2 regions of the Glutamicibacter mishrai genome follow, and region 1 is predicted to be linked to the other one. Evidence: riboswitches for the same ligand, from Rfam matches in the RefSeq annotation. Region 1 holds a riboswitch; the other holds the start of a gene.
The links. A riboswitch is a leader RNA that binds a small molecule or an ion and turns the genes downstream of it on or off. The one in region 1 is predicted to bind glycine.
Positions count from the first base shown of each region.

Region 2: another riboswitch for glycine. It lies ahead of gcvP (aminomethyl-transferring glycine dehydrogenase); the one in region 1 lies ahead of cycA (D-serine/D-alanine/glycine transporter).

Region 1 is NZ_CP032549.1:1,329,745-1,345,918, reverse strand. It holds partial or broken gene D3791_RS06375 (HipA domain-containing protein) at 1-368, shown strand, start outside; gene rraA (ribonuclease E activity regulator RraA) at 716-1,192, shown strand; gene D3791_RS06360 (hypothetical protein) at 1,206-1,517, opposite strand; gene D3791_RS06355 (CGNR zinc finger domain-containing protein) at 1,629-2,177, opposite strand; gene D3791_RS06350 (EamA family transporter) at 2,298-3,275, shown strand; gene D3791_RS06345 (GMC family oxidoreductase) at 3,414-4,943, shown strand; gene D3791_RS06340 (MarR family winged helix-turn-helix transcriptional regulator) at 5,161-5,610, shown strand; gene D3791_RS06335 (FUSC family protein) at 5,610-6,641, shown strand; gene D3791_RS06330 (4a-hydroxytetrahydrobiopterin dehydratase) at 6,657-7,016, opposite strand; gene cycA (D-serine/D-alanine/glycine transporter) at 7,196-8,698, opposite strand; glycine riboswitch at 8,875-8,982, opposite strand; glycine riboswitch at 8,984-9,082, opposite strand; gene D3791_RS06320 (hypothetical protein) at 9,363-10,154, shown strand; gene D3791_RS06315 (heavy metal translocating P-type ATPase) at 10,163-12,406, opposite strand; gene D3791_RS16735 (heavy-metal-associated domain-containing protein) at 12,464-12,784, opposite strand; gene D3791_RS06305 (metal-sensitive transcriptional regulator) at 12,842-13,171, opposite strand; gene D3791_RS06300 (lipid II:glycine glycyltransferase FemX) at 13,268-14,410, shown strand; gene D3791_RS06295 (carboxylate--amine ligase) at 14,424-15,698, shown strand; gene D3791_RS06290 (DUF4232 domain-containing protein) at 15,707-16,174, opposite strand, start outside.
Region 2 is NZ_CP032549.1:905,925-922,098, forward strand. It holds gene D3791_RS04325 (YibE/F family protein) at 1-238, opposite strand, end outside; gene D3791_RS04330 (CPBP family intramembrane glutamic endopeptidase) at 374-1,546, shown strand; gene D3791_RS04335 (baeRF2 domain-containing protein) at 1,624-2,754, opposite strand; gene D3791_RS04340 (NADH:flavin oxidoreductase/NADH oxidase) at 2,895-4,004, opposite strand; gene mgtE (magnesium transporter) at 4,064-5,422, opposite strand; gene D3791_RS04350 (L-serine ammonia-lyase) at 5,838-7,247, opposite strand; gene glyA (serine hydroxymethyltransferase) at 7,436-8,758, opposite strand; gene gcvH (glycine cleavage system protein GcvH) at 8,758-9,138, opposite strand; gene gcvT (glycine cleavage system aminomethyltransferase GcvT) at 9,199-10,326, opposite strand; gene gcvP (aminomethyl-transferring glycine dehydrogenase) at 10,339-13,185, opposite strand; glycine riboswitch at 13,351-13,448, opposite strand; gene D3791_RS04375 (SGNH/GDSL hydrolase family protein) at 13,550-14,338, opposite strand; gene D3791_RS04380 (serine hydrolase domain-containing protein) at 14,388-15,548, opposite strand; gene D3791_RS04385 (APC family permease) at 15,812-16,174, shown strand, end outside.

The DNA of each region.
Region 1 (16,174 bases):
AAATGCTAACCATACATGGGCGTAACGCAATCTTGGTGGAGAGATTCGACCGTCGGGTTGATGAGGGGCGGGTTATCCGTATCCATCAGGAGGATATGTGCCAAGCGCTAGCATCCCGAAACAAGTACCAGAAAACAGGCGTGATCCTCCCATTTCTTTAATCGATGGATGAAGTTCTGTGGAATAAATCGGGCAATCCAGTCGTAGAGCGCAACCTGCTGGCCAGTTATCTGATTGCTAACTTGACCATCGGAAACTGTGACATGCACGCCAGAAACACTGGCATACTCATTGATAAGAATGCTGTACAACTAACCCCAGCCTATGATGTTGTACCTACTGCGACGTGGGAACAACATGACACCTAGCTCTCGCTTCATGTGGGTGGTGAACCGCTGTTGGAAGACCTGACCCGTGGTCAGATTATTGACGAACTCATTTCCTGGGGGATGCCGTCTAAGCTGGCATCAACAAACATGGATCGTGTACTTGATTCTTTGCGCAAGGAGCTGCCCCGAGTAGTCGAGTCTTGCAAAGAAGACGGGTGGCATACCCATGAAATCGACCTGGCAGCACGGGGAATCAATGAGCATATTGTTCATTTTAGCGAGCGACCGGTACTTGTGATCTGCTAAATTACGGATCGTTCGCCAATGATCGGGCGCTCGCGGATATGCTGTGTGGTGGAAGAGCATCGCAGATTCAAAGGAGCATCATGCAGCAGGACCCCATCAGCACCGCAGACCTGTACGACCAGCACGGTGAAGCCCTGCAATCCATCTCGGTGCAATTCCAGGACTTCGGCGGACGGTTATCCTTCCACGGACCGGCGCGCACCGTGAAGTGCCATGAAGACAATGGGCTGATCAAGGAGATCCTGAGTTTCCCGGGCAACGGCGCGGTCCTGGTTGTTGATGGCGGCGGGTCGCTGCGCTATGCGCTGATGGGTGACATGATCGCCGCCAGCGCCGAAATCAACGGCTGGGCCGGCGTGGTCATTTATGGCGCGGTGCGCGACCGCGCGGCCCTGGCGGAACTCGAACTGGGCATCAAGGCGCTGGGAAGCAATCCGCGCAAAACCGTCAAGCGCTCGCATGGCACCGTGGATGAAGTGCTGAGCATCGGCGACGTGAAGGTACGCCCCGGCGCCATGGTCTACGCGGATATCGACGGGATCCTCGTCGAACACTAGCCGGGCGGGAGCCTTAGCGTTCCCGGTCTGCTGCCGGTTCCCATTCGGCACGGAACTCTTCGGTGCTCAGGTTCTCCAAGTCCTCGCGGATCTGCACAATCAGGCGTTCGGCCTCTTCCAAGCTGGCGGTGGTGATGCGCAGCATCACCGAATCATCCACGCGGGAATGGACCACGACCTGGGGCTCATTGGCTTCGAACTCGCCATCACCCAAAGTTGCCGAGGCCAGTGCGACCACCCAGCGTCCGGCCGCCATCAGCGGGTTGCTGTGAGCGGCCTCCAGCCGTGCCTCGTAGTCATCTGACGCGTGTGTTTGATCTGACATGACTTGCCCTTTCACCTGCTGCAACTCGGGTATACCGATGGTGTGTTCATCATAGGGCGCGTATCGGGTTAAAGGCGAGGACCTGCCGGGGTTATCGCAAATGCCTTGCGGCTAAGCCGACTTGCCGGCCTTGCGGGCACGATAGGCGCGAACGTGCTCGCGGTTGGCGCAGTTGCCGATATCGCAATAGAGCTTCGAGCGGTTGCGCGAGAGATCCAGCAGGGCATTCTGGCAGTCGCTGGAGGCGCAAATACGTAGCCGCTCAATACCGCCAGAGCGGATGACCTCCGCCAGCGCCATGGCCGCATCCACCGCCAAGCGGTCGTACAACGGCGTGCTGGTGGTGGTTGCGTGCAGGTGATAGCCGAGATTCTCGCTCTTGATCAGCTGCGGCTGGGCATTGGCATTGCGCAGGATCTGATTGACGCGGAAGACAGCATCCTCTTCGTCGCCGGTCCAGATCCGCTTCAGCTGGGAACGCAGCTGGCGGATGGAACGCAGTTCGGACTGGTTGTGCGCGCGGGAGCCTTCGAAGTTTTCGGAGTCGAGGAACTCATCCAGATCCGCAACGGTGGAGAGCATGTCAATGATCTGCACCTCGGTATTCAAAAGATTCACGACGGTCTTCAGTGAAGCTTCGATATCTGGAGCAAAGGTCATAATTCGTTCCTGAGCGAGGGGTGGATTGACTGCCTCTCAAGCCTAACCGTATCGTCATGCCCATATGCATTGTTGCCCCTGTGTGGGCAGAAATTTCTTCATGAAAGACGTCATCACCCCATGAGCGAAACCACCGGTTCGCAGCTGCCGATCAGCGGCCGCGAATCAGCCACGCGCAGCACCAGCCAAGTGAAGGGAGTCTGGATCGCCTTGGCGTCCTCGGCGGCCTTCGGGATCTCCGGATCTTTTGCCCGGGGACTCTTCGAAGCAGGATGGAGTCCTACCGCCGCGGTCGCCGCTCGCATGGCAGGAGCCGCAGTGGTGCTGGCTATTCCAGCGATCCTGGCGATGCGTGGACGCTGGGTGCTGGTGCGCACCAACTGGCTTTCGATCTTGCTCTTCGGGCTCTTTGGCGTGGGCGCCTGCCAGCTGTGCTATTTCTTGGCGGTACAGCGGCTGGATGTGGGTGTGGCCTTGTTGCTCGAATACCTGGCGCCGGTGCTGATCGTCTTGGTGCTGTGGGCCAGGCACCAGAAGCGCCCCTCGGCGGCCACCATTATCGGCACGCTGTTGTCCTTGCTGGGTCTGGTTGCGGTCTTGGACCTCACCGGAGCATCGAGTATCGATCCGATCGGCGTGCTCTGGGGGCTGGGCGCGGCGGTGGGGTTGACCGTGTACTTCTTCATCAGCGCCAAGGTCGACGGCGCGCTGCCGCCGATCATGCTCTCTGCCGGAGGCATGGCCGTTGGTGCGATCACCATGGTGCTGGTGGGCTCCTTGGGGATCCTGCCGATGACCTTCGCTGCGGGCAGCGGTTCATTTGCCGGGTTCCAGACCCCTTGGTGGGCGGCCCTGATCGGGTTGATCCTGATTGCGACCGTGTTTTCCTACACGACCGGCGTGATGGCTGCCCGGGAATTGGGCTCCAAGGTGGCGAGCTTCATTTCGCTGACCGAGGTGCTGTTCGCCGTGCTGTGGGCCTGGCTGCTGCTGGCGGAACTGCCGGGTCTGGTGCAGCTGTTCGGCGGGCTGCTGATTGTCGCCGGCGTGGTGCTGGTGCGCGTTGACGAACTGCGGGCCGTGCGCAAGGAGCGCTGAGAAACAGCTGCCTTGTGCACTGGCTGACAATGGCCCTGCGCGCAATGGCAATTTATCGCAGGTGATCCACGGCACACTGAATCCTAGGCTTCACGGCGCACATCGGGGTGCGCTGTTGGGATAGGAAGTGGGTTTGCCTTGGGCAAGGTATCTGTCATTGTGGTCGGTGCGGGTTCGGCGGGAGCGGTTGTTGCCCGGCGTCTGATTGATGCCGGTGCTGAGGTGACGGTATTCGAAGCCGGGGGAGAAGACACCAACCCTGCGATCCACGATCTTTCGCGCATGGGAGAGCTGTGGCATAGCGCTGATGACTGGGACTACTACACCACGCCCATGGAAGGCGCAGGTGGCCAGCGGGTGCATCTGCCGCGAGGCAAGGTCCTGGGCGGTTCCCATGCGTTGAATGCAACGATCTGGGTTCGCTGCGCGCAACAGGACTTTGACGATTGGGCCAAGACTTGCGGACCGGCGTGGGCCTGGGGCAACGTGCTGCCCATCTACAAAGAAATTGAAGATTTCTCCGGGGGAGCCAGCGGCGTTCATGGAGTCGGCGGACCGGTTCCGGTCGACAATGACTATGAGCTCGATGAGATTCACGCGTCCATCATCAAGGCCGCCGAACAGTCCGGAATCCCGTACAACCCCGACTACAACTCGGGCGTGCTAGACGGTGTCTCCAAGGAACAGGTGAATATCGTTGACGGCCAGCGGGTCAATACGTGGAAAGCCTATCTGAAGCCGGTTCGAGACCAAGCCACCATCATCACCGGCGCGGAAGTGCACTCCGTGATTGTTGAAGGTGGAACGGCCACCGGTGTGAAATACCGGAAGGACGGGAAGATGCACCAGCTGGCCGCGGATCACGTCGTGCTCAGCGCCGGCGCCCTCGGTTCCCCGCAGATCCTGCTGCGCTCTGGCATCGGAGCGGTTGAAGAGCTGGAGCAGGTGGGAGTTGCTCCGGTGCATTCGCTGCCTGCGGTGGGAAAGAATCTGCATGACCATCTGCTGGCTCCAGTGATCTCAAAAACTACCACGCGAGAAATTCCGGCTCCGCGACAGGGAGTCTCGGTGTCCCAGTCGCATCTCTTTGCCAAGTCCTGCGAGGATCTGGATAGGCCTGACACCCAGCCGATCTTTTTTGCCGTCCCGATGTATTCGCCGGGGATGGAACCGATTGATGGCACGGCCTTCACGCTGCATTCTGGAATCGTCACCCCATACAGCCGCGGCGAGCTGACGTTGAGCGGGCCAGAGCTGGATGATCCGGTGAATATCGATCTCAACGCCTTGTCTGACCAGCGGGATATGGACGCCTTCTTGTTCTCCATCAAGCAGTGCCGACAGATGGTTCAACAAGAAGCATTGGCGGATGCCTGGGGCGCGCAGGAAATCTATCCGGGGCCCGAAGTACAGGATGATGAACAACTGGAGCGGTACATTCGCAATAACGTGGTGACCTACCACCACCAGGTCGGTACCTGCGCGATGGGCATCGATGAGCAGGCCGTGGTTGACCCCGAATTGCGGGTTCATGGTCTGCGAGGACTGCGAGTGATTGATGCGTCGATCATGCCGAAAGTTACCACCGGAAATACCAATGCGCCTTCCGTCTTGATTGGGGAGCAGGGCGCCAAGTTCATGCTCAAGGAGCTCGGGTTGGCAGATTAGGACGCCATGATTGCCGCGTGCATTCATTGTCGCAAGGTGAATCAGGGGGTCTGATTCCCGCAGCCTATGGTCGAAATCTTAGTGATTGGTACGGCTAAGTACCTGGATGGTTGCCCCCACCTTCGGTGTTGCCTGCTGCTTGTCACGCAAGTGTGATGTTCGATGGATTATTGGCTCGCCAAGAAATAGTTTCGCCATGAAATGATATTTTGGAGGGATGAACGACTTCCTGATTCCGCAGTTCCAATGGAACTCCCTGAGCTATCTGACCTCGCGAGCCGGCAGGGTGGGCACCCAAGAACTCACCGAACTCATGGAATCAGAGTCGCTGACCCGCAATCACTTCATGATTGTCTGCGCGCTCGCCGAATTCGGGCCCATGTCGCAAAACGATCTGGCCAAGCACTCGAACCTGAACCGCGGGCACCTGGTGGCATACCTCGACGAGCTCGCGGACCGCAAGATCCTGGAACGCAGCGTGGACCCCTCGGACCGGCGCCGCAATATCATCACACTGACCGCGGTCGGCAAGAAATTCACTGCCCGGGCTACCGCTGCGGCAGAACGCAGCGAGGCGGAAGTCTTCGGTGCCCTCGACGCGAAACAACAAGAAACCCTGCGCACCCTGCTGCAACTGGTAGCCATCAAGGATGGCGAGGCGCGCTGATGAAACGACATGTCAAAGAAGTACTCACGCGCTCCGTTGTCGTCGCGCCACCACGGCCCTCGGTGATCCCAGCGGCCAAGGCAGCCTTCGCGCTGACCGTTCCGCTGGTGCTGGTGACCGTTACCGGGCATCTGGCCTGGGCAATGTACGCGGCCTTCGGTGCATTCTGCGCCGTCTTCGGACGCTATGACGGCTACGCTCAACGCTTCTGGCAGCAGCTGTCGGTCGGACTGGTGCAGCTGACCGCCATGCTATTGGGAACCTTCTTCTCGCTGATCCACGCGCCATTCATCATCTGCGCTCTGGTCCTTGCGGTGATCGGCTTCGGTGCGAATTATGTTTCGCACGCGGCACGCTGGATGCCGCCCGGCCCCATCTTTGCCGTATTCGCCGGAGGCGCCTGCATTACCATTCCGGCCACCACGCATTCCTTCATCGGCGTGCTTCTGGTGGGTGGCGGAACGATGATCTTCAGCCTGCTGTTCATGCTGGGGCTTTCGGTGCGCCGAGCCAATCTCCTGCATACCTTGGGTGCGGGATACTCTTGGACGCCAACCGGGCGGGCCCTGCGCGAATCCGCGCAAATGGGATCGGGTGTGCTGCTCGCTGGCATCGCGGCCGAACTACTTAACGGCGGGCACTGGTACTGGGCCAGCCTTGGCGCCATCGCTGCCGTTACCGGAATTGACGCCTATTCCCGGGTTGCCCGCGGCCTGCAGCGCAGTGTCGGCACCTGCGTCGGTGTGGTGCTGACTGCTGGCGTGCTCCTCTTTGAACCACCCATCTGGGTCATCCTGGTCACCGCGATCATTGGCCAGATCTGCATCGAGCTGGTGATTCTGCGCAACTACGCCATTGGCATGGTGTTCATGACCGTGACTGCGCTGTTGATGGTCCACATGGTCAGCCCGGAACCGGCGTCCAGCCTGCTTATCGACCGCGTGGCCATGACCGCGCTGGGCGCCGGGGTCGGCGCCGTGCAGAGCATTGTCATCGGTATTATTGCCCACCGGCGCGCGAGCAATAAGTAGAACCTGCAGGCCTTCTTACGCGGTGGCCTCGCGGTCCCGGTAATCGACCATTGCCGCGCCATTAAGCCGGTGCGCGTCGACTGAAACGCGGCGGGCCAAGTTGATGGTTTGCGCCGTTATCTCGGTATTCAGGCCCTGCGCTAGGCGCAAGTAGACCGCGTCAATACGCCAATCAACATGCGGGTAAATGCCGACCTTTTCGGCAAGCAGCCCGACGAGGGTAATGAATTCCAATGCTGTGGCGGTCGAAGAAAATCGGTAGGACGCAGTGAAGGATTCCTTGCTGCGCTTCCAATCTTCAAGGGCGGATAACCGCTGCTGCGGAACCAGGCTGACCGCTGATTGGGCTTGGGAAAGCTGTCGAATATTTGTCATGGAAACATCTCCTTGTAAGGCGGAGGGTTATCCCATGGTGCTGGCCAGAGGCCGCCACTTATCATCGTCGCAGTAATCGATTCAAAGGTACAGGGCGCACAGCCAATACGCAGGCTGCCCCGTGCCTTGGAAACAAAGGCACGGGGCAGCAGGCGTCGGTGCTGAACCAGCTGGGACTGCTAACGTGCCTCGTGCTCCACGACTTCGTCAGCCACTGAACTCTCCTTGTGGCCAAAGGCCTTGCTGTCGCGGTACGCGGCTGCTTCGTAGCGTTCGTGCGCGACCTTGCCCAGATGGGCCAGGCGTAGCGCCTCATGCTTCGGATTGCGGCGAACCACCAGGTAGCCAAGGCCTAGCGCGATAAACCAGATCGGTGTCACCAGCAGGGCGACCAGGGTATCTGGCTGGGTGGTCAGAGCCCACAGGATGAATCCGAAGAAGGCAAGCACCACGTAGGGCATGACCCGGCCGCCGGGAACCTTGAAGTTGGAGGCATCGTGCAGGTGAGGCCGGCGTGCACGGTATACCAGGTAGCTGAGCAGGATGATGGTCCAGACGAACATGAAGCACAGCGCCGAGACCGTGGTGACCAGGGTGAAGGCGCCCATCACCGAGTCCCCGCTGTAAAGCAGGACGACGCCGGCCAGCAGGAACATGCAGGAGAACATCAACGCGTTCTTGGGCACCTTGCGGCTCGAAAGCTTCGCGAAACCAGTGGGTGCATCACCTTCCAAGGCGAGGCCGCGCAGCATGCGCGAGGTGGAGTAGATCCCGGAATTAGCGCTGGAGGTGGCACTGGTGAGCACCACGAAGTTGATGATCCCGGCGGCTCCGGCGAGCCCAGCCAGGGTGAACATTCCCACGAAGGGGGAGTTCTCCGAGGAGAACAGCTTCCATGGCTGGACGGTCATCAGGATGATCAATGCACCGACGTAGAAGAACAGGATGCGCACCGGGATGGAGTTGATGGCCTTGGGCAGGGTCTTCTCGGGGTCCTTGGTTTCGGCGGCCGTGGTGCCGACCAATTCGATGCCTACGAAGGCGAACACGGCGATTTGGAATCCGGCGACAAAGCCCATGAAACCGGTGGGGAACATCCCGCCATTAGCCCAGAGGTTCGCGACGGAAGCGGTGGCGCCGTTGTGCTGGAAGCCGGTGATGATCATGACCAGGCCGACGACGATGAGCGCGCCGATGGCGATGATCTTGATCAGCGCGAACCAGAATTCGGTTTCGCCGAAGGCCTTCACAGTGGCCAGATTCAGCACCAGTAGCAGCGCGATGCAGGCCAAGGCTGGAACCCATAGCGGCAGGTCACCCCACCAGAACGCTACATAGTGGGCAATGGCGACAACGTCGGCAATGCCGGTGACCACCCAGCAGAACCAGTAGGTCCAGCCGGTGAAAAATGCGGCCCAGGGGCCGAGCAGGTCACCTGCGAAATCGGCAAAAGTCTTGTAGTTCAGGTTGCTGAGCAACAGCTCACCCATCGCCCGCATGACGAAGAAGAGCATGAAGCCGATGATCATGTAGACGAAGATGACCGAGGGGCCGGCGACGGAAATGGTCTTGCCGGAGCCCATGAACAGGCCGGTGCCAATAGCACCGCCGATGGCGATGAGCTGGATGTGCCGGTTGGATAGTCCGCGTTCAAGTGTGGGATCAGAACTGGTGGTACTCATGCTGGTTGCCTTCCAGGAGTGTGGCGTGACGCCTAGCAACTTACTTTGCTGAGAACGCCAGAATCGCCCGGCTCCGGGAAGGCAACGTCAGCTCGCTGCGCTGAGAGCAACTGCTGCCTATGCCACTGGAGAGAGCCGTCGAATCTGGTGAGCATCATGCGTCACTGTTCGTGGTCCCTCCCCAATCTGTATTTGAACCTGAGAGTTTTCACTTCAACCCGACTACTGGGCGAAGCTTGCTCCTTCGGTGAGCGCAGTTCATTCTGCGCTGCTTTCCAGAGTTGCCTTCTCGTGGCGGTACGGGTGCCTGAGAGTTTCCCGGGGAGGAAATTGCTCCTACGGCGCCCGCCCTTGGTGAGGACGGGTCTCTCCCGCCACGTATCAACGGCATATGTGGTGATTGCCATCACAGTATGCGCAGAACATCGAATGTGACGCAAGTCGCATGTCTGAAGATTTCATCGACGTTCACCTAAGCATGCGTGCGTGGATGGTCGCGGATTGCCTTTGTAGAAGTCGCGGGGTTTTGGGGCTTCAGTGAAGCAAGGAATGCAGGCTCAAATCACGAATGCCTGGTATGAATTCGCGGCCAATACTTTATATCCCGTGTAGTGATTAATGGGTGGCTCGGCCCCATCGTTGTGGATGGGAAAGGGGACCCAATATGAAACCAACCATTAAAGCACTGGCCAAAGGCGGCGCAGTGCTCGCAGCAGGACTTCTGCTGACCAGTAGTGCAGTCACCGGGGCAAGCTTCATGTCCGCAGCAACCGCTGCGCCACCTGAACACGCAAGCCCTCAAGAAAATCCAGGTCCGCCAGAGCATGCTGGTCCACCGAGCTGGGCGCCAGCACCAGAGCATGCAGGGCCGCCAACAAGTGCGCCGACCCAAGCGCCGGAACCAACGGAACCGACAGAAGATCCGGGAGAGCAATGGCGCACCGTGTCCTCCTACAACCTCACGTTTGACGTTCCCCAGGATTGGGAAGTTGTTGAAAATTGCGATTATGGATGCGACGAAAACTATTCGGCGTTCGAGGTCTGGGACTCAGAGCAGAACCTGGCGATGAATTTTGAAACGAATAGTTTCAGGGACACTGACAACCCGAACTCCTATGAGCGAGGCATTCTCGACACTGCTGCTGCATCCCAACTCCAGTACGCGCCAACAAGTGTGGTCACCTATTACTGGGTGGCCAGCTTTGGCGAGCGGGATCTGAGCGTCGCAGTCATCATCGATGATGAGTGGCAGAACTGGACAGAAAAGCCAGCGATTGATTGCTTCATGACCAGCGCTGACCGGAATTCGATCATGGGCATGGCCCCGGGGTATCTGCAAGCGCTGGGCTATGACGACGATGGAGTCGTGACCCTGGACGAGGCCACGAGCTTCCTTGAGAGCGAGCAGTATGCAACTCTCAAGAAAGTCATGACCAGCGTCAGGGAAACGCCGTAAGTCCTGCGTTATTTGCCAAAGCTGCGAAGACGCAGCGAGTTGGCGACGACCAATACCGAGCTGGCCGCCATGGCGGCGCCAGCAATCATCGGATTGAGCAAACCCAAGGCCGCGATCGGGATGCCAGCTGTGTTGTAGGCGAAAGCCCAGAACAGGTTCATCTTGATCGTGGCCAAGGTTTTGGCCGAGAGATCAATGGCGGCGCTGACCTGTTTCAGATCATTGCCCATCAAGGTGATATCGGCGGCCTCGATGGCCACATCGGTGCCCGACCCCATGGCGATGCCCAGATCGGCTTGGGCCAGTGCCGGTGCATCGTTGACGCCATCGCCCACCATGGCCACCACCTTGCCCTGTTCCTGTAGGGAAGAAATGGCCTTGGCCTTATCGGCGGGGAAGACCCCGGCGAACACATCCTGCGGATCGATGCCGACCTTGGCCGCGACCTTCTCTGCCACCGACGGGTTATCGCCGGTCAACAGGACCACCCGCAAGCCGCGTTGCTGCAACTGCGCAATGGCCGCAGCGGAGGAGTCCTTGATCTGATCTGCAACCGAAATGATGGCCTGGAACTGCTGGTCGACAGAAACCAGAATTGCCGTGGCTCCGGCCGCCTCAGCCTCGGCCAAGAGCGCGTGCGCCTCGGAATCCAGTACCGTTCCCGTGGATTCCAGCCAGCTTGGCCGGCCGACAACGATCTTCTTGCCATCAACAGTACCCATGACGCCGCCGCCGGGTTCCGAGCGGAAATCGGTGGCCTCGGCCAGCGGGCAGCGCTCTGCTCCGGCTCGGGCAATCGCCTGGGCGATCGGGTGTTCCGAGTGATGCTCGACGGCAGCTGCCAATCCGAGGATCTGAGCGGCATCAACGCCAGCGACCGGGAAGGTCCCTACATGGGCCATGACGCCGGTGGTCACCGTGCCGGTCTTATCCAAAACAATGGTGTCCAGCTTGCGGGTGTCTTCCAGGACCTGCGGGCCGCGGATCAAGATGCCCAGCTGGGCGCCCCGGCCGGTGCCGACCAGCAGGCCGATCGGAGTCGCCAAACCCAGGGCGCAAGGGCAAGCGATGACCAGCACTGCGACCGCGGCGCTGAACGCCTGATAGGGATCCGAGCTCACCAGCCACCAGATCACGAAGGTGAGCAGCGCGATGGCCAGAACGATCGGCACGAAGACAGCCGAAATGCGGTCCGCCAGCCGGGCGATGGGAGCCTTGCCGGACTGCGCCTCGGAGACCAGCTTGCCCATCTGTGCCAGGGTCGTTTCCGAACCGACGCGCTGGGCTTCGATCACCAGCCGCCCCGAGGTGTTCAGGGTTGCGCCGGTGACTTCGGAACCGGTCTTGACCTCCTGTGGCACCGATTCGCCGGTGAGCAGCGAGGTGTCCACTGCGCTGGAGCCTTCAACCACGACGCCGTCGGTGGCGATCTTCTCGCCTGGGCGCACCACGAAGCGGTCGCCGACCTGCAGCTGGGCTGCCGGAATCTTGACCTCTTGGCCATCACGCAGCACCGCCGCGTCCTTGGCTCCCAGGTTTAGCAGGGACTTCAGCGCATCCGAGGCCGAAGACTTGGCGCGATGCTCCAGATAGCGGCCGAGCAGCAGCAAGGTGGCCACGACGCCGGCTGTTTCGAAGTACAGCGCGTGCTCGCTCATCGCCATGCCGGTGTGCGCGGTCATCTGCGGATCAAGGATCAGCTGGATGGCCGAGAACAGGTAAGCGGCCAGCACGCCCAGGGACACCAGGGTGTCCATGGTGGAGGAGAGGTGCCGGGCATTGATTGCCGCGGCTTTGTGGAATGGCCAGGCGCCATAGAAGACCACCGGCGTCGCCAGCGCGAAGGCTACCCAGCCCCAGTGCGGGAACTGGGCTGCCGGGATCATGGAGATCACGAACAGCGGGATGCTGAATACCGCGGAAATGATCAGCCGGAGCAACAGGTGGTTGGGGACCAGATGCTCATGCCCGGCATGCTCGCCATGTTCTTCATGCTCGTGGACTGCAGGCTTTTTCAGCGTGGCGGTGTAGCCGGCGGCTTCGACGGTGTTGATCAGCGTCTCGTCGCTGACATCTCGGGGCACCTGGACCTTGGCAGTTTCCAACGGGAGGTTGACCGAGGCGGTGACCCCGGGCAGCTTGCCGAGTTTGCGTTCAACCCGGTTCACGCACGAGGCGCAGGTCATGCCCTGGATATCTAGGTCGACGGTGCGTACTTCGGGCAGCGCGTGTTCTGGCGCGTGGGAAGTCATTGTTCTACCTTGCACTTTCCTGCCACCTCTGGGGGGCTTGGCGCCTGGCTGGTGGAGCTAGGCGTTGATGGCTTCGACGGTGTAACCGGCCTCGTCGATGGCTTCGCGGATGCTCGATTCGCTGAGCTTCTCGGTTGCGGTGACGGTGGCGGTGGAAATGCCCTGGGCATCGAGGATGACGTCGACGTTCTGCACGCCGGCCAGTTCCTTGAGCTCCTCGGTGACCGAAGAGACACAGTGGCCACAGGTCATGCCGGAGATCTTGATCTCCGTCTGGGTGGTGAGCGGGGTGGCCTGGTCACGCGTGGTGATCTGCAGTCCCTGGGAAGTGCTGGAGTTGTTCTCGGACGAGCATCCGCAGTTGCAGTTGTGGCTCATGATCTTGCTCTCTTTCGATGAATTTTGTGTGAATCTGAATTTGGGATCCGGGCGTGCTTAGCGCACCAGCCGGGAGATCGCGGCCGTGGCCTCGGCGATCTTGTCCTGGACGATGCTCGGGTCTCCGCTTTCGATGGAGGACTTCGCGGCATCAACTACGCAATGGCCGATGTGGTCATCGATAAGTTGCACGCTGACCTTGTGCAATGCCGCGTTGATGGCAGAAATCTGGGTCAGGATGTCGATGCAGTATTTGTCCTCGTCGACCATCTTGGCGACCCCGCGCACCTGGCCTTCGATGCGCTTGAGGCGACGCTCCAGTGCGGACTTGTCCGCGTGATAACCGTGATGCTGTGCCGGGGCATCCGGATTCTGGGTGGTTTCCATAGTTCGATAATACCCCTCGGGGGTATAAAGTCAAGTACCCCCTGGGGGTATCAAATCTCCCTGCATAAGCAGGGGAAGCACGATAGGATTTCACACGTGAGCCACAACGACCTGCACGTGCGTCCGATTTCCAGCGCCGAACACTCAGCCTTCCTTGAAACCGCCCACGACGTCAGCTTCCTGCAGCGTCCTGAATGGGCCCGCGTCAAGGGAGGCTGGCGTGGCGAATCCCTCGGCTTCTTCGACCAGGACGAGCTGGTCGGCACCGCGCTGGTGCTGCACCGCGCGGCCCCGGTCATCAAGAAGACCCTGGCCTACGTCCCCGACGGCCCGGTTATCGACTTCCAGGCCCACCCGGCAGAAAATGTCATCCGCCCGCTGGCCGCCTACCTCAAGAACCGTGGCGCCTTCCAGCTGAAAATGGGACCGGGCCGCGAAGTGCGCACCTGGGCCGCGGCTGCCGTGCGCAAGAACCTCGGCAAGGAAGGCTTCGCCCAGCTGGCCGACCTGGAACTGAAGAGCAGCTCCGAGCAGGCCTTGGCGCTGAACGACGCCCTGCTGGATTTGGGCTTCACCAAGGAAGATGTCGGACTGGACTTCGGCGCAGGCCAGCCGGAATACGTGGCCCGCGTTGCCCTGCAGGATGAAGAAGGCAACCAGCTGGATGTGGAGCAGGTGATGGCCAGCTACTCGGCAACCACTCGCAACGAAACCCGCAAGGCCCTGAAGAGCACCCTGGAAATCGAGGTGGGGGACACCGCGGACATGGCCCGCTTCCATGCCCTGTACAACCACACCGCAGACCGCCAGGAATTCACCGGACGCCCGCTGAGCTACTTCGAGACCATGCACCGCGTGCTCAACGAAGCGGTGCCGGGATCCTGCACCCTCTACATCGCCAGCAACGAAGGCGTGGACCTCGCGGCCTCAATCGTGATCCGCTCATCCAACCTGGCCTGGTACCTCTACGGCGCTTCCTCCTCGGAGCAGCGCAAGATCTTCGCGCCGAAGGCCATCATGAACCGCATGGTGGAAGATTCCATCGCCGCCGGCTGCCGCTACCTGGACCAGGGTGGCGTGAGCGCCACCCTGGACAAGGAGCACCACCTGTCGGGCCTGACCAAGTTCAAGACCAACACCGGCTGCGACATCGTGCAGACCAACGGCGAATGGGACCTGGCGCTGAACAAGCCGCTGGCCTGGGCCTTCGAAAAGTACATGAACTGGCGCAAGAAGTAGGGAATCCCGCACCGTGGCAATTGATCCAACCCAGCCTTTTGTCCCCGTCATACTCGGCGGCGATATCGGCACCTACACCCTGGCCCGAGAATTCTATGAAGCCTACGGCGTGCGTTCGGTCGTGCTCCCAGCTGCTGGCAACGGGGTCATCGAGCATTCGGTAGCCATCGAACTGCGTCCTATTGGCTCCATGGCTGACGAGTCCCGCGTCGTGGCGGCTCTGAGGGATCTGGCCACCGAACTCAAGTCAGAATCCGAGCGTCCGCTGATGCTTTTCGGATCGCTGGACTTCCACATCATGCTGATCGCCAAGCACCGCGAGCAGCTCGAAGCCCAGTACGTGATTCCCTACCCGGAATTGGAAACCATCGAAGCGGCCGCGTTGAAGGAGAACTTCTACGCCCTGGCTGAGAAGCTGGACATCGCCCACCCGCGCACCGCCGTGTACTACCCGGGCACCGATCTGGACAGCATGGCCAAGGACTTCACCTACCCGGTCATTGGCAAGCCTTCAAGCTCGGGGGACTGGATCGCGGCGAAGTTCGAAGGCAAGCAGAAGATCCACACCATCGACTCCCGCGCCGAGCTGGAAACCCTGCTGGGCAAGATCGATGGCAGCGGCTATACCTCGGGCTACATCCTGCAGGAATACGTTCCCGGTGGCGATGACGCGATGCGCCTGTGCACCTACTTCGCCACCCAGGAAGGCAAGGTCATCTTTGCCGGCTACGGCGAAGTGGTCATCGAGGAGCATGCCCCGCTGGTACTGGGCAATTCGGCCGCAATCGTCACTGGACAGAACGACCAGATGGCCGCCGACGGCGCCCGCATGCTCGAAGAACTGGGCTGGCGCGGCATCGCGATGATCGATGCGAAGTACGACCGCCGGGATGGGAAGATCAAATTCTTCGAGATCAACCCCCGCCTGGGCCGCAACCACTTCTATCTCACGGCTGCTGGCGTGAACCCGGCGCGTTTCTACGTCACGGAGTTCCTTGGTGCTGACTTCGATGCTTCGGACCCGCACACCGATGCAGTCATGGAAACCGCGGCTGGGGTACTGCAGCTGCGCCGCGAGCAGCTCTTCACCGTTCTGCCGCATCACCTGCTGCGCCGATTCCTCGACAGCGAGACCGGCAAAAAGGCTGCCGTGCTGCTCAAGGCCGGCAAGGTATCCAACCCGCTGAAGTTCTCGGCGGAAAAGAATCCACGCCGAAAGTTCTACCTGGTTCTGAATGCGGTCAATCATTACCGCAAGTACAAGAAGTTCCCGCCGCGCGCCCAGTAATTCTGGGATCAGGGGAGTTCTCTTGATGGTTGCTGGCCGACTGTACTCGGTATCGGCCAGCCATCGAGGGCCTGGAGCCACGGACTTTGATCAACTTGGCCGCCGTCGAGGATATCAAGGCTTACGGGCGAATCACCCTCCTTCGGAATAAGCTTCACCGTCCCGAAACCTGTTGTCGCCGCAACGCTCAGCATGGTCGTTTCATCCGGGTCATTGGCGGTGGACATGGCTTTCCACTTCAAGGCCGACAAGATGCTTTCGCCCGCGGGGATCACCACGCGCTGGGCCTTGATGTGCGCCATCGGCTCGATAGCCATGTCCTGCTGCCGCCCGCCTTGGGAGTTGCGGAATTCGATCCGCGGATATCCCTGGATAGCGCAGGATTCGCTGGAGATGTTCTTGGCATACAAGGCCATATATCTGGAGCCCAACGCGGCATCGGGAGCACCGAGGGAAAGCTCCAAATCCCCGGCGGC
Region 2 (16,174 bases), 420 kb from region 1:
AAGGGCAGGTTTCCACGCCGCTGCGAGTGACCGTGCCGGTGGCCATCGTGGCGCCGCCGGCAGTATCCATCGAGCCGTCGAGGGCGAATTTGTCGTAGGTTCCCTTAGGCCACAAGGCAATGACCATAACCAGAGCCAGCACGCCGATCGGTGCGAGCAGGGCCCACAGTATTATCGAAGCGCGATGCCGGCGCTTGGGATCTTGCAATATCGGTTCGTCATGGTGATGGTGGCCCACTGGGTCTTGCTCCAAATCAATAAAGGCGAATCGTCTGCATCAAGTCTAAGAGCACTTCGGAGGCAACCTTGGGATGATCGATAAATCCTCCGCAAGGTTCATGTCGCTGGGGACGATCAGCGAGAGAATTGAGCTATGAGCTTGCCACACTATTTGCCTCCCCCTGCGCCCAGAGCCGATCAGGAGCAGTCTTTTGCTTTCCATCGGCTCATGCGCCGAAACCACAACTACCGGTGGTGGCGCCCGCTGGCCTTCGCCGGAACCGGGCTGGGATTTTTTGTCGCATCGTTCATCGTCGTCATGCTGATGATCTTTGTCGTGGCCATGCTCAATCCGGCTACGTGGGCGGCCGATGCCAGTGGTTCGCCCGACTCGGTATTGACCGAGGCAGAGCTCGACATGGCCTCGCCTATCGACTTCTCCATAACCATGGCGTCATTGATCATCATGATCCCGGCGGTCTATCTGGCATATCTATTGCTTGGCTCCAAGCCAGTCGGCCAGTTGGTTTCCGTGGCCGGAAGACTGCGTTGGCGCTGGTTCGGATTGGCCATTGGCGCTAGCGCATTGCTCTTCGCCGCGTACTTCGCCCTGAGCTTCGCGCTGTCGGCAGCTGGCATTGGTGAGCCAACGGACGCGGCACCTATCAAACCGCCCGCGGATCCATTGTTCTTCGCGCTGCTGGTTATCCTGCTGACGCCTTTTCAATGCGCAGCCGAGGAACTGGTCTTCCGCGGGGCGTTGATGCAGATCATCGGCAGCTGGCTGAAGCATCCGCTCTTTGCGATCCTTCTGCCGGTGCCGTTATTCACCTTCGGCCACCTTTATGACGTGTACGGGTTGCTGGATGTGACAGCGTTCGCCATTGCCGCCGGCTATCTTGCCTGGCGCACCGGCGGGTTGGAAGCTCCGATGGCGATGCACATCATCAACAACACCTTCCTGTTCCTGCTCGGCGCCATGGGCCAGATTGATTTGAACGCTACCGAGTCCGGACCGATGTCTCTGGTCTTCTCGGTCGTCTTCACGGCGCTTTTGACGTTTGTCTTGGTGAAACTGGCCGACAAGAATAATGTTGCCCGTACCGCCGGTCCGACTCCTGCAGCGGCGCAGCCGCCTCTGTTGCAGCCGTGGCCGATGGCGCATCCGGTCTATCACCAGAACCAGGCTCATTGGGCTCCGCCAATGGATCCGTCCGCGCCACCAGCTTCAGCGCCGTACTCGCAGGATTTCCCGCCAGCCAACGGGCACCCTCCAGCGCCTCCAGTCGACTCAACACCGAACGCCGGAGACAACCACGACCGATAACGGTGACTTGATACAAGACAAGGGGTTCTTGCCACGATCTTTTCGTGGCAAGAACCCCTTGTCTCGTTAATTTCTTTTTAGGATTTCGCCCAGCGCAACAGGGCCGCAATGCCCGCGCCGTCCGGAATCATTGAATCAGGGACATACCGGATCGTCGCATCAGTGAGGGCTGTGGCCCGCAGGAGCACTTCCGGTGCCGGCCATTCGCCGGCCACGAGCTCCGCATGGTCATCGCCTTCTTGGTGAGCGATCCACGGTTCTGCGCTCAAGGCACGCAGCGTGTGCTCGTCCTGGTATTGGCCCACGAGAACCGTTTCGGCCTGCGCCGATTGCAACGCGGTGACCACCTCGTCGAGACCCACCGCCAACAGCGATCGTCCGTTGCCTGACTGCGCTGCGACTTTTGCTTCCAAGTCGGCCAGCGCTTTGGATTTCACATCTTCGACCATCTTGCTGATCTGGGCGTCAATCTGCTTTGAATCTGCACCGCCTGTCCTGGTGTGCGAGTCGATGACTTCCACATAATCACGCAAGGCCACTGGCACCTGGGCGATGACAGCCTCGCGAGCCTTGATATCCCCGGAGATCACGATCAGGCGAACGTAATTCTCAGCGGACATCTTCTTGATCAGCTCGGCGACTTCATCAGCGTTCCTGCGCACCATTTCATCGGCGGCCGCCTGTGCCTTGGGCTGGTCATATTCGCCGGGAACCTTGCGGGCGTGGTGGATTTCCTCTGGCAGTCCAACAATCCCTTGACTGGCGATGCGTTCACGCGACGTCGTGTTGTACAGGTGCACTTCGCCGCCGTCCTTGCCTACCTCGGCGACCAGATAGGAGAAGGAGCCACCGCGTGCTCGGGCCAACGCCGTGAAATTCGGGAAGGGACCAACATCCACCGATGGGCTCTGGACCTTGAGGCCTGGAATGATTTCGTTCAGGACAACTTCGCCATCGTGGACGGCGACAAAGCGTGCAACCGGTGCCCTGAGTCCCTCAGCAGGTTCCAACGCACCAGTCAAAGCTTGGACATCGGCAGCCTGGGCTTGCTGGGATTTAAGCAATTTGGCGACGTCGTCGGGAAGCCGGTCAGCTGCTTCTTGGGCTCCCGTCGTGCCCAGTGAAGCATCCACGAGAGCGGTGCTCCATGAACCATTCCTTCGGTAGAGCGAAGCGTCGATTCCATTAGAATCCGCGCGTAGTGCCATGCTGACTCCCTTCCGCACGCGACCCTTGGCCGCGTTGCGACTAGATCCGTGGGACTAACCTAACATCACTATTCAGCGGCTGGAAGAGTTAACCAGAAACTAACTCGTGATTTGGAAGAAATCAGCATGGCCGCAACAATTTACCAGCGGCCGCGCCAGTACTGCGGAGGGTGTGATTTCTCGGCTCCAAGCAGCTGCGCGGCGTGATTCGGCCACTGCGGATTGCCCAGGGCGGCCCGTCCGATGCTCACGCCATCGGCCTGGCCCGAGACCACGATATGTTCTGCCTGGATGGCATCGGTGATGACTCCCACCGCGGTGACAAACGCGTCTTCAGGCAGTGACTGCTTGACTGCCTGCGCCAGCGACACCTGGTAGCCGGGTCCGGTTGGGCCATGGAATGCGCCGATGCCCGCGCTGGAAAGATCAAAGGCACGGACACCAAGCTCATACAATTCTTGGGCCAGCTTGACCGTATCGGCAATGCCCCAGCCTTCCTCGACCCAGTCCTCGCCGGAGAAGCGGATTCCCAGCGGCTTGTGGGCCGGCCAAACAGCCGAGATAGCCTGGACGATCTCGCGCAGGTACCGCGTGCGGTTCTCGAAGCTTCCACCATATTCGTCGGTGCGCTTATTGGTCAGCGGAGAGAGGAACTGGTGGATCAAGTAGCCGTGGGCCGCATGGATCTGGATCAGATCAAAACCTGCAGCATCGGCACGCTGTGCGGCAGCGGCCCAATCCTGGACCGAAGCAGCAATTTGCGCGGTGCTCATTTCCGTTGCCGGCTTCAAATCGAAAAGATCGCTCGGCGTGGAAGTGAAGGTCTCCCAACCTCCGTCTTCCTCGCTGATGCTGCCGAGCTTGCCGGCCTCTTCCAGCTCCGTGAGCCATCCGTAGGTGGACGCTTTCGCCCCAGCGTGGGCCAGCTGGACACCAGCCGCTGCCCCGTGGGAGCGGATGTATTCTGTGATGGGCTTCCATGCCTCGACTTGCTCGTCGTTCCACAATCCAGCGTCGCGGTCAGAGATGCGGCCTTCGGCAGCTACCGCAGTCGCCTCGGCGATGACCAGCGAGAAACCTCCGTGGGCCATGGACCCCAAATGGGCTAGGTGCCAAGTGGTTGGAACGCCATTGCGATCATTGATGGCGTACTGGCACATGGGCGGCAACACGACCCGATTTCGAAGCTGAAGTCCCTCTCCGCTCTTGGTTGGGATGGTTACTGGGCTGAATAACTTGCTTTGTGGCATACCTAGTACGACGTTGAGGCCGCCAATATTATTCCGCCCGGTAACATCATCCGTTCAGCTCACCGGCCGAGAACGAGCACTGCCACCGACAGGTAGACAATCAATCCCGCGGCATCGACAAAGGTGGAAATGAAGGGATTGGAAAACACTGCCGGATCGGCTTTGAAGAACTTCCCGATGATCGGCATGGCTCCCCCGACGGCGGCGGCGATGCTGCACAGTGCCACGAGCGTCATCCCGATGATCATTCCGACTTCCAGTTCAAAGACCACGCTCGCAATAAGGAAGCCGATTGCTCCGAGGCACAGCCCGAGCATCGCTCCGATACGCACTTCCCTGAACATGACGCGCCCCAGATCGCTCACCCGGACATCGCCCATGGCCAGGGCGCGAGTGACGGTAGTGGCTGCCTGATTGCCGGTATTCCCGCCAATGCCGACAATCAGCGGGATGAACAGGCTCAAAACCACCATAGACTCCAAGGTCTGCTCGAATGTGGCCAGCACCTGCACGGTCAGGGTGGCCCCTACGGCAAGGACCAACAGCCAGACAACACGTGCTCGCACCAGTTTGCGCAGCGGGGTTCCGAGGTAAGGGCGGTACAACGGCTCGGAGCCAGCGCTGCGCGCAGTGCGTAATTCCTCAGCGTCCTCCAGCAGATCTATGGCTTCGCCCAGTGGCAGTACTCCAATCAATCGTCCTTCGTTATCGAGCACTGGCATGAGATCCAGGTGGCGCTCAAGAGCCCGGCGCGCCGCCTCTGTATCTGGTTCCGATGCTTGGGCGGTGGGAATTTCAAAAGCTATGTTCGAGATGAGCAGATCCTGTGGCTGTCCGAGGAGGTCGGCTAGCCGTACTGCCCCGATGAATCGGCGGGTGCGGTCAACCACCATGATGAGGTGGCAGTGTTCGGTTGCGTTCAGCTGCGGGGTGATGCAGTTCAGCACCTGCCCGACGGTCAGTTCGGGATGCGTGCTGATGAACTGGGTGGTCATCCCCCGTCCCGCGCTTGAGTCGCGATAGCCCAGCAGCACCCCGGTTGCCTGGCGCTGCTGCTTATCCAGCCCGGCAAGCAGCCGGGTGGCGACGGTCGCTGGAAGCTCGTCGAGCAGGGACACCCGGTCTGCGGGTTCCAGGGCCGCGAAGGCTTCGACCACGGTTGCCTGCTGGAGCGTCTTGATGAGTTCCGCCTGTACCGGGGCATCGAGGTTCTGGAAGAGCTCCAGAGAGCGGTCCTTATCCAGCATGCGATAGAGGATCGCGGCGTCGGCGATTTTCAGGGCTTCAAACTGCTCGATGAGCTGCCCTAGTTCCAGGCCCCGCAGGGTGGTTGCAAGACGCTGGAAATCCTCGGTTGCGAGGCAGTTGCGGATTTCCTGAGAAGTAGTTGAAAAGTCTACGTATTCGAAGGTGAACATGATTATCGTCCAAACGGTTCGTTGCGCGCAAATTCAAGGGCTCGCAAGCAACTACTCACCGCTCTTCACCCAATCATGTGGGTGATAAATCAGTCAGTATTTGCGTGCATGAAAATGCGCATTCCAATAGCGGGAAGGCTACGAACTCGCCGAACGCCCAGCTGTCCTGGAGCAGGAGAAATCAGCTGGCGCGTGAAAAAAGGATCTGGTGAGCTCGTAGATAGATAGATCGACTAGAACTGCCGTCCATGTAGCTCACCTCCTAGGATTCCGAAACATGGATTCATGCTTCGTACAGTGCCATTTCTATCAGGTACCCGATCCGGATAGCCAACAACAAGGGCGCATCTCACATTAAATAGCTTCGGGAGGCCGGATCATCCGACCTCCCGAAGCCCCAGGCTTTAGCCAGCGGTTAGCATTCGACCACGTTGACGGCCAATCCGCCCATCGCGGTCTCTTTGTACTTATCGCTCATGTCCTTGCCGGTTTCACGCATCGTGATGATCACTTCATCCAAGGTGACGTGATGTTCACCGTCACCCATCAGTGCCATCTTGGCCGCGTTGACAGCCTTGGACGCAGCGATCGCATTGCGCTCGATACAAGGAATCTGTACCAGGCCGCCAATGGGATCACAGGTCAAACCGAGGTTGTGCTCCATGGCGATTTCAGCGGCATTCTCCACCTGAGCCGAGGTTCCGCCCAGGACTTCAGCCAATCCGGCTGCGGCCATCGACGAGGCTGAACCCACCTCTCCCTGGCAGCCGACCTCAGCACCGGAAATCGAAGCCTGCTCCTTGTAGAGCACGCCGACGGCGCCGGCAGTCAGCAGGAAGTTCACGACAGCATCGTTCTTCTCTTCTTCATTCCAGTACTTGGCGCCCGGGGCATAGTGGGTGGCGTAGAACAAGACCGCTGGGATGATGCCGGCGGCGCCGTTGGTCGGCGCGGTCACGACGCGGCCGCCGGAAGCATTTTCCTCGTTCACTGCCAAGGCGACCAGGTTGATCCATTCCTGCCAGTACACAGGATCGCGGTCCTTGTCTTCCTTGCGCAGACGCTCATGCCATTCCGGCGCACGGCGGCGGACCTTGAGGCCACCGGGCAAAACGCCGGTACGTTCCAAAGCGGAGTCCTTGCAGTCTTCCATCACGTGGTAGATGTGGATCAGGCCTGAGCGGATCTCTTCGCGGCTGCGGTAGGCCAGCTCGTTAGCCATCATGATTTCGGCAATTGACTTGCCGGTAGACTTAGCATGTTCCAGCAGCTGGGCTGCGGTGGTAAACGGATAAGGCTGCTGTTGCAGCTTCTCTTCCAGGTTCTTCTCGATGCGCTCTTCGGCACCTTCACGCACGATGAAGCCACCGCCAACGGAGAAGAACGTCTCATTGACCAGTTCATTGCCCTGGGCATCCACGGCAACGAACTTCACGCCGTTGGTGTGGCGCGGCAGCACCGTCAGCGGGTGCTGGATCATGTCGTTCACCGAGTAGTCCAGGTCTTTGCGCTGGCCTAGCTGGGCTGCCAGCTGCAGGACCCCGGTGCTTTCCATCTGTGCCAGTCGCTCGTCGACCTGGGAGGGCAGAACTGTTTCGGGTTCAAATCCCTCTAGCCCCAGCATGATGGCGGTGAAAGTTCCGTGCCCGCGACCGGTCGCGGCCAGTGAGCCGTAGACATCGACCCGGATATTATCCAGGGCATCCATCTTCTCTTCACGGATTACTTGGGCAACGAATGCGTGAGCCGCACGCATTGGCCCCACGGTGTGGCTGGACGAAGGTCCAATGCCAACCGAGAAAAGATCGAATACGCTTACCGCCATGGCGGGTCACATCCTTAGAACGTCGGCAATCCGGGAGCTAACTGCCGGAAAGATGGTGTGGTATGCAAAGGGGTCATCCTCGCATCAGGGCATCCGCACAGCGTGGGGTGGAGTTGCGCGGATGAAAGACTGCGGGCCCGAAAAGCGAATATTTCCGCCGTCCGGGCCCTCATCTTCACAAGATGGTGCTACTCGGAAACCTTGGCCAGGTCCGGGTACAGCGGATGGGCCTCAGCCAGCTTCAGGACCCGGTCCTTCAGCTCTGGCAAGACCGAGGTATTGCCATCAGCGCCAGCGATCAGGGTCTGGGCGATGATCTCGGCAACTTCAGCGAAAGCTGCCTCCGAGAAGCCACGGGTTGCCAGCGCCGGGGTACCGATGCGCAGACCCGAGGTGGTCATTGGCGGGCGTGGATCGAATGGCACCGCGTTGCGGTTAACCGTGATCTCCACCTGTGCCAGCAGATCTTCGGCCTGCTGGCCGTCGAGCTCCGAGTTGCGAAGGTCAACCAGGACCAGGTGCACATCGGTGCCACCGGTCAGCACGCTGATGCCCTTGGCTGCCACGTCGTCCTGGGTCAGGCGCTCGGCAAGGATCTTGGCACCAGCCAAGGTGCGCTGCTGGCGCTCCTTGAACTCCTCCGACGCAGCGATCTTGAAGGCTACAGCCTTGCCGGCGATCACGTGCTCCAGCGGGCCGCCCTGCTGGCCTGGGAAGACTGCGGAGTTCAGCTTCTTGGCGATTTCAGCGTCGTTGGACAGGATGATGCCGCCACGAGGACCGGCGAGGGTCTTGTGGGTGGTCGAGGTGACCACGTGGGCGTAAGGCACAGGAGACGGGTGCAGACCAGCTGCCACCAGGCCAGCAAAGTGAGCCATATCCACGAACAAGTAGGCGCCGACCTTGTCAGCGATTTCGCGGAAGCGCTGGAAGTCCAGCTGGCGCGGGTACGCCGACCAGCCGGCCACGATCATCTTCGGCTGGTGCTCGATGGCAAGGCGCTCCACCTCATCCATGTCCACCACGTTGGTCTCTTCGTTCACACCATAAGGAACGATGTTGAACAGGCGGCCGGAGAAATTGATCTTCATGCCGTGGGTCAGGTGTCCACCGTGAGCCAGGTTCAGGCCCAGTACGGTGTCGCCTGGGCGGACCAGCGCGTGGTACACCGAGGCGTTGGCCTGCGCGCCGGAGTGCGGCTGGACGTTGGCGAAGTTCGCGCCGAACAGTTCCTTGATGCGCTCGATAGCCAGGGTCTCGATGACGTCGACTTCTTCGCAGCCACCGTAGTAGCGGCGGCCCGGGTAGCCTTCGGCGTACTTGTTGGTCAGCACCGAACCCTGGGCCTGCATGACGGCCTGGGCGGTGTGGTTCTCCGAGGCGATCATTTCCAGGCCGCGCTGCTGGCGAGCCAGCTCAGCATCGATGCGCTGCGCCACCTCCGGATCGAGGGCTGCCAGCGACTGGGTCAGGGATGCTGGTGCTAGGGATTCAAAAGTCTGGTTGCTCATTACTGGACGTCTCCACCGTTCGCGCTTGCGTAGTCTGCTGCCGAAAGCAGCGGGCCTTCTTCGGTCACTTCTACGGTGAACAGCCAGCCGGCACCGTAGGGGTCTTCGTTCAGGATTGCCGGGTTGTCAACGGCTTCGTCGTTGATGGCAACCACGGTGCCGGTCACTGGCGAGTACAGGTCGGAAACCGACTTGGTGGATTCCACCTCGCCGCAGGTTTCGCCGGCGCTGACGGAATCGCCAACCTCTGGCAGGTCCACGTAGACCACGTCGCCCAGGGCGTCTGCAGCGATCTGGGTGATGCCGACCTTGGCTGGGGACGATGCGTCGATCCACTCATGTTCTGCCGAGTAGCGTAATGACGAAAGAACTTTACTCACGGTATTTCCTCTCCCAAGGGAATAAGCGGGCGTATGGCTTGGCCCTACTGATGTTTAACGTTACTTGGCTCGCGTGTAGAACGGCAGTTCGACGACGACAAATGGCAAAGTCTTACCGCGCAGATCAACCTCTAGCTCGGTGCCGACTTCACTGTATTCTGCATCCACATACCCCAGTGCTACCGGGTAGCCGAGGGTCGGAGATGGCTGTCCTGAGGTGATTTCACCAACAGTGGCCCCGTCCTTGACGATGGCGTAGCCACCGCGTCCGGCGCGCTTGCCCAGGCCCTTCAGACCAACCAGCTTGCGTGCAGGGGTCTGCTCTCTCAGGGCTTCCAAGGCCTTTCGACCCACGAAGTGTTCTTCCTTCTTGAAGGAGACCACAGGGCCAAATCCCGCATCAAATGGGGTGCGTTCGAGGCTCAGCTCGTTGCCGTACAACGGCATGCCGGCCTCCAGGCGAAGCGAGTCGCGGGCGGCCAGGCCGCACGGAACCAACTCGTGATCCGCACCGATGTTGATGATCTTGCTCCACAGTTCGGCGGCATCTTCGTTATCGATGATCAATTCGAAGCCGTCTTCACCGGTGTATCCTGTGCGCGCCAAAAGTACGTCGATACCGCCGAGCACCAGATTAACCGCCGCATAATATTTCACTTCTGTGACGCTCTGGGCACTCTGCTCATCGGCGGCGAGCTTGCCGACGATGGCTTCGGCGTTCGGTCCTTGGACCGCGATCAGGCTCTGGCGTCCCGAGGCGTTATCCACCTCGACGTCGAATCCGGCGGCCCGCTCTTCCAAGGCGGCGGCCACGACATCGGCGTTGCCGGCGTTGGGGACGACCAGGTACTTTTCTTCTTCCAGGCGGTACACGATCAAGTCATCGATGATCTTGCCTTCATCGTTGAGGATCAGCGAGTACTTGGCCTTGCCCACCTTCATGATGGTGAAGTTGCCAGCCAGCGCGGTGTTCAACGCGGTGCCGGCCTGTGGACCGGAAAGGTACACCTCGCCCATGTGGGACAGGTCGAACAGGCCCGCGGTGGAGCGCACCGCCTTGTGCTCTGCCAGTTCCGAACCGTACTTCAGCGGCATGTCCCAGCCGCCGAAGTCGGTGAAGTTCGCGCCGAGTTCCGCATGCTGGGCATGCAGTGCGGTGTGCTTGAGTTCTTGGGTGGTCTCAGTCATCTCAAGGTCTTCCTAGTCTTCGAAGGCTTCAGGAGCAGGGCAGGAGCAGATCAGGTTGCGGTCGCCACCGGCGCCGTCGATGCGGCCCACGGACGGGAAGTACTTGTCGGACTTCAGGCGGGCTACCGGGAAGGCAGCCTGCTCCACCGAGTACTTGCGATCCCAGTTGCTGTTGACCACGGCCGATACGGTGTGCGGTGCGTTGCGCAGCGGGGACTGCTCGATGCTGTAGATGCCCGAGAGCACTTCTTCCATTTCCTGGCGGATGGTGATCATCGCTTCGATGAAGCGCTCGATCTCGCCCAGGTCTTCGGACTCGGTTGGCTCGATCATCAGGGTGCCGGCTACCGGGAAGGACAGGGTTGGTGCGTGGAAGCCGAAGTCGATCAGGCGCTTGGCCACGTCTTCGGCGGTGACGCCGGTCTTGGCGGTCAGTTCGCGCAAGTCCAGGATGCACTCGTGGGCAACCAGGCCCTTGTTGCCGGTGAACAGTACTGGGAAGTGCTCGTTCAGGCGCTTGGCGATATAGTTCGCGTTCAAGATCGCGTGCTTGGTGGCTTCGGTCAAGCCTTCGCCACCCATCATGGCGATGTAGGCCCAGGAGATCGGCAGGACGCCGGCCGAGCCGAAGGCGGTGGCCACTACCGGCACACCGTCACGCTCGGTGTAGGTGCCCGAGGCATCGCCTGGCAGGAATGGCAGCAGGTGCTCGCCTACGCCGATCGGGCCCACGCCTGGGCCGCCACCGCCGTGGGGGATGCAGAAGGTCTTGTGCAGGTTCAGGTGCGATACGTCGCCGCCGAACTTTCCTGGCTGGGCCAGGCCGACCATGGCGTTCATGTTTGCGCCGTCGATGTACACCTGGCCACCTGCTGCGTGGATCTTGTCGCAGACCTCGCGCACGTCGGCGTCGTAGACGCCGTGGGTGGATGGGTAGGTGATCATGATGGCGGCCAGCACGTCCTTGTTGGCCTCGATCTTGGCATCCAGGTCATTGGCGTCGATGGTGCCGTCGGCTGCGGTCTTCACAACCACGACCTTCATGCCGGCCAGCACTGCCGAGGCGGCGTTGGTGCCGTGGGCGGAGGCCGGGATCAGGCAGACGTTGCGCTGGCCTTCGCCGCGCGATGCATGGTAATCCGAGATGGCCAGCAGGCCTGCGTACTCGCCCTGCGAGCCAGCGTTTGGCTGGATGGACACGCCAGCGTAGCCGGTGATCGCGGTCAGGCGACCTTCCAAGTCGGTGATCAGCTCGCGCCAGCCCTCGGTCTGCGCTGCAGGAGCGTAAGGGTGGATGGAAGCGAATTCCGGCCAGGTGATGGATTCCATCTCGGCGGCGGAGTTCAGTTTCATGGTGCACGAACCCAGCGGGATCATGGTGCGGTCCAGGGCCAGGTCGCGGTCCGAGAGGCGGCGCAGGTAGCGCATCATCTGGGTCTCGGAGGAGATGGTGTTGAAGATCGGGTGGGTCAGGTAGTCGCTGGTGCGCTGCTGCGATGCCGGGATCTCGAAGCCTTCCGGAGCGGAGAGCTCAACGCCGAAAACGGCCAGCAGCGACTTGACGATGTCCGAGGTGGTGGTTTCGTCGGTGGAGACGCCCACCTGGGTGTCGCTGACCTTGCGCAGGTTGATGCCTGCTTCGACGGCCTTGGCGATGATCTCTTCGGCGTTCTTCACGTTCACCACGACGGTGTCGAAGAAGGTGTCCGAGGCCAGTGTGAAGCCGCCGGATACCAGCGAGCTGGCGATCACGCGGGCGTGGTTGTTGGCGCGGGTGGCGATCTGCTTCAGGCCTGCCGGTCCGTGGTAGACCGCGTACATCGAGGCGCAGATGGCCAGCAGGGCCTGCGCGGTGCAGATGTTGGAGGTGGCCTTCTCGCGGCGGATGTGCTGCTCGCGGGTCTGCAGGGCCAGGCGGTAGGCAGGCACGCCGGAGTCATCCACCGAAACGCCGACCAGGCGGCCTGGCATGGAGCGGGTCAGGCCATCGGCTACTGCCATGTAGGCTGCGTGCGGGCCGCCGAAGAACAGCGGAACGCCGAAGCGCTGGGTGTTGCCCACGGCGATGTCGGCACCCTGCTCGCCCGGAGGGGTGATCATGGTCAGTGCCAGCAGGTCAGCGATCACGGTGACCATGGCGCCAGCTTCCTTGGCGGCAGCGATGATGCCCTCATGCTCGGCGATGGAGCCGTTGCTGCCTGGCTGCTGCAGCACGATGCCGGAGATGTCGCCTTCTGGCAGGCCGGCGGAGAGGTCAGCGACCTCGACCTCGAAGCCCAGCGCGTCGGCGCGGCCCTGCACGACCTTGATGGTCTGCGGGAAGATGTTGGAGTCCAGGACGGTCTTGCCCTTGGCCTTCTTCTTGTTGGCGCGGCGCATCATCAGCACGGCCTCGGCGGCGGCGGAGGATTCATCCAGCAGCGAGGCGTTGGCGATCGGCAGGCCGGTGAGGTCCATGACCATGGTCTGGAAGTTCAGCAGGGCTTCGAGGCGGCCCTGGGAGATTTCCGGCTGGTACGGGGTGTAGGCGGTGTACCAGGCTGGGTTTTCCACGATATTGCGGCGGATCACCGCTGGGGTGATGGTGTCGTAGAAGCCCTGGCCGATCATCTGGGTCTTCATGACGTTCTTGGAGGCAAGGTCACGCAGGTGGGCCAGCGCTTGGGTTTCGCTCAGGGCCGCTGGGATATCCAGCATGGAGTCTTGGCGGATGTCTGCCGGAACGGCGGTGTCGATCAGGTCTTCGAGGCTGGCGTAGCCCAGAGTCTGAAGCATGGTGTCTACGTCGGAAGGACGCGGGCCGATATGGCGGGCAACGAATTCGCTATTCGTAGAAGCCGAAGTCTGCGTGATGGTCATGGTGCTGGAGTCTCCACGGGGATCTGTCTTGGCGCATGCCAAAGGAAGGACGCTTTGCCTCCCCATCCCTGTTGCACTACCTGAGAGTTTTACACCTCCGGCCAACTAAGCCGGGCGCTTGCACCTTCGGTGAGCCGGGTCTGGCCGGCTTCTTTCCAGAGTTGCCTCGTGATGGCGGTACGGGGGCCTGAGAGTTTCCTGGGGAGGAATTGCTCCTACGGCGCTCGTCCATGGTGTGAACGGGACTCTCCCGCCATCCGTCTATGGCGTGCGCTGCCGGCCGGAGACCTGCAGCACACCACCATGTTACCTGCCACGCGCTATACGTCAAAGACGTTGCGGCAGAAAAACCGTCACAAAACTTCTAGTTAACGCTGGCTGACAGCTGCACGTACTTCGGATACTTTGCTGACAAGGAATCTCCCGAGGAGGTTCCGGTCAATCGGCGCTTGATCCACGGCACCAGATGCTCGGTGGCCCAGCCCAATTCTTCCTTCAGCTTTTCTCCGCGCGAGTTCACGGCCAAGTCAGGCAGAACCGGCGCCAGGATCTTGTCGGCCCAGTTGCCCTCGGTGACCTGGTGCTCGCCCAGGACGTTGAGCACCTTGGAGGCCATCAGCGCATGGCCCAGCTCGTTCATGTGCAGACGGTCAGCCGCCCAGTAGCGCAGGTCGGAGAATTCGCGCCAGCGCCAGTAGTCGGCGACGATCGCCCCGTGCTTGTCGGCGATCTCGCGCACCTTCTCGTTATAGATCGCGGTGCGCGGACGGGTCTTGGAGAACAACGGGGACTCGACGGTATCAAAACCAGTGAACAGCATGACGGTGCTGCCGGCCTCGGCGAAGCGGCGGACCATGCCTTCATAGCCGCGCATCAGGGCATCGAGGTCCGCGGTGGGGCGCAGGATGTCATTGCCGCCGGCGTAGATGCTTACCAGGTCCGGGGCCAGAAAAAGCCCCTGGTCCAGCTGCTGGTTGATGACCTGGCCGATTTTTTTGCCGCGCACCGCGAGGTTGGCGTACTCCCAGTCCCCTTCGGCGCTGAGCACCTCGGCTACGCGGTCGGCCCAGCCCCGCACCTGGTTGGGGCGGGCTGCGTCGACATCGCCGACGCCCTCGGTGAATGAATCACCCAATGCCAGAAATTTCTTCACTTCAATCCCACTTCGTATTTCTGCTCTTCTTGCGTTGCCCTGGCGGGGGCTAGTTTGATTTCGCCTTGGCGTTCTTCGCCAGGATGAGCTGGCGCGCCAATTGGCTCAGCTGCACCCCGGTGGAGGTGTCCTTGGGCCCTTCATTGCGTGAAGGGATGTAGCCGAAGCCCAGCTGGTAGGCGGGGTCGGCGAAGGCCAGCGAGGAGTTCGCCCCGTCATGCCCGTAGGCGAAGATGGAGCCGTAGTTGTTGCGGGCGGTGGCTTTCATGAACCCCAGGGCGAAGGCCTGCAGCAATCCGCTGGTGCGGTCGTGGCCGTAGACCAGTTCGGTGGAAACCTGCGCCCAGGTGTCCGCATTGAGGAACCCGTTGGCGGCGCCCAGGGAAGGCACCGCGCCGAAGGATGCGGCGTAGATGGCGGCCAAGCCTTGGGCGTTGGCGACCCCGCCCATGGAGGCCGGGCCCAATTCGCGCACCTGCGCGGCATTGGCCAGTTCATGCCAGTTGTAGACCGGGCCGTCGGCCAGCGCGAATCCGGAGGCGGAGTTCACGGCCAGGCCGGCCGGGGAGAACGGGTCGAAGAATTCGCTCGGGGCATCTACTGCGGGCAAGACGTCGCGGTAGCGGGATTCCAGCGAGGGATCCTGTCCGATATAAACGTCGACACCCAGCGGCTTGCGGATGCGTTCTTCGAAGACTTCCTTCAGTTCCTTGCCGGTGACGCGGCGGACCAGTTCCTCCATGAGCACGCCCATGGTGATGGCGTGGTAGCCCACGATGTTCTGCCCCAGCGGCCAGATGCTTGGCATGGAGGCCAGGACCTTGGCGTATTCGGCGGAATCCAGCAGGATCTGGCTGGGCACTCCCCCGGGGACGCCGAGCACGCCGGCCTGGTGGCTGAGCACTTCGCCAACGCTCAGCGCGCTCTTGCCGCTGGCGCCGAATTCGGGCCAGTAGGTGGTCATGGGTGCACTCGGGTCGATGAGCCCGTCTTGGACAAGCAGTGCGACAACCAGGGCGCTCAGGCCCTTGGTGCAGGAGAAGACGCAGGTGAGCGCGTCGCCTGAGAGGTGCTCGCCCACGCTGTGGCTGAGGACCAGTTCCCCGCGGTGATAGATCGCCAGCTGCGCCGAATAGTTTTCCTCTTCGGCAGCCCGGGCTTCGAGCGCCTGGGCCAATGGTGCGAAATCTTCGCTGATCACCGAGTCCATCTACATCCTTAAACTGCTTGTCGCTTTTCAACCAACCCTAGTCGTAATTCACCCGATTCTCGATCGGCGCGCCTCGACATCCCTTCCAGCATATCCGTACGTCAAGTCACAGGTTTAGGGCACTTTGACCGCTTATCCTCTAATTCACGCCGTTCGACTCGTGGTACTGTGAGCCAACCCAGAGGGCGGTTTGCCGACCCAAGGTGCAACAACTAAATTTGTCATGCTTGCCACCAATATTTGAAGGAGATGATCTCGATCGCATGACTGTGGATAGTGACACGCCAGTACCCCAGAGCCAGGATGCAGAACTCAAGCGGGTGATCGGCCCTAAGCTGCTGCTATTCCTCATCATGGGCGATATCATCGGCGCAGGCATTTTTGCTATTACCGGCAAGGTGGCAGGACAGGTCGGCGGCGCAGCATGGCTGCCCTTCCTGGTTGCCTTCGCCATCGCGACCCTCACTGCTTTCAGCTACCTGGAACTGGTGACCAAATACCCTCACGCCGCCGGAGCCGCACTGTATGTGCACAAGGCTTTCGGTATCCATTTTGTCACCTTCATCGTGGCCTTCACCGTGGCGTGCTCTGGCATTACCAGTGCTGCCACGTCGGCGACCCTGGTG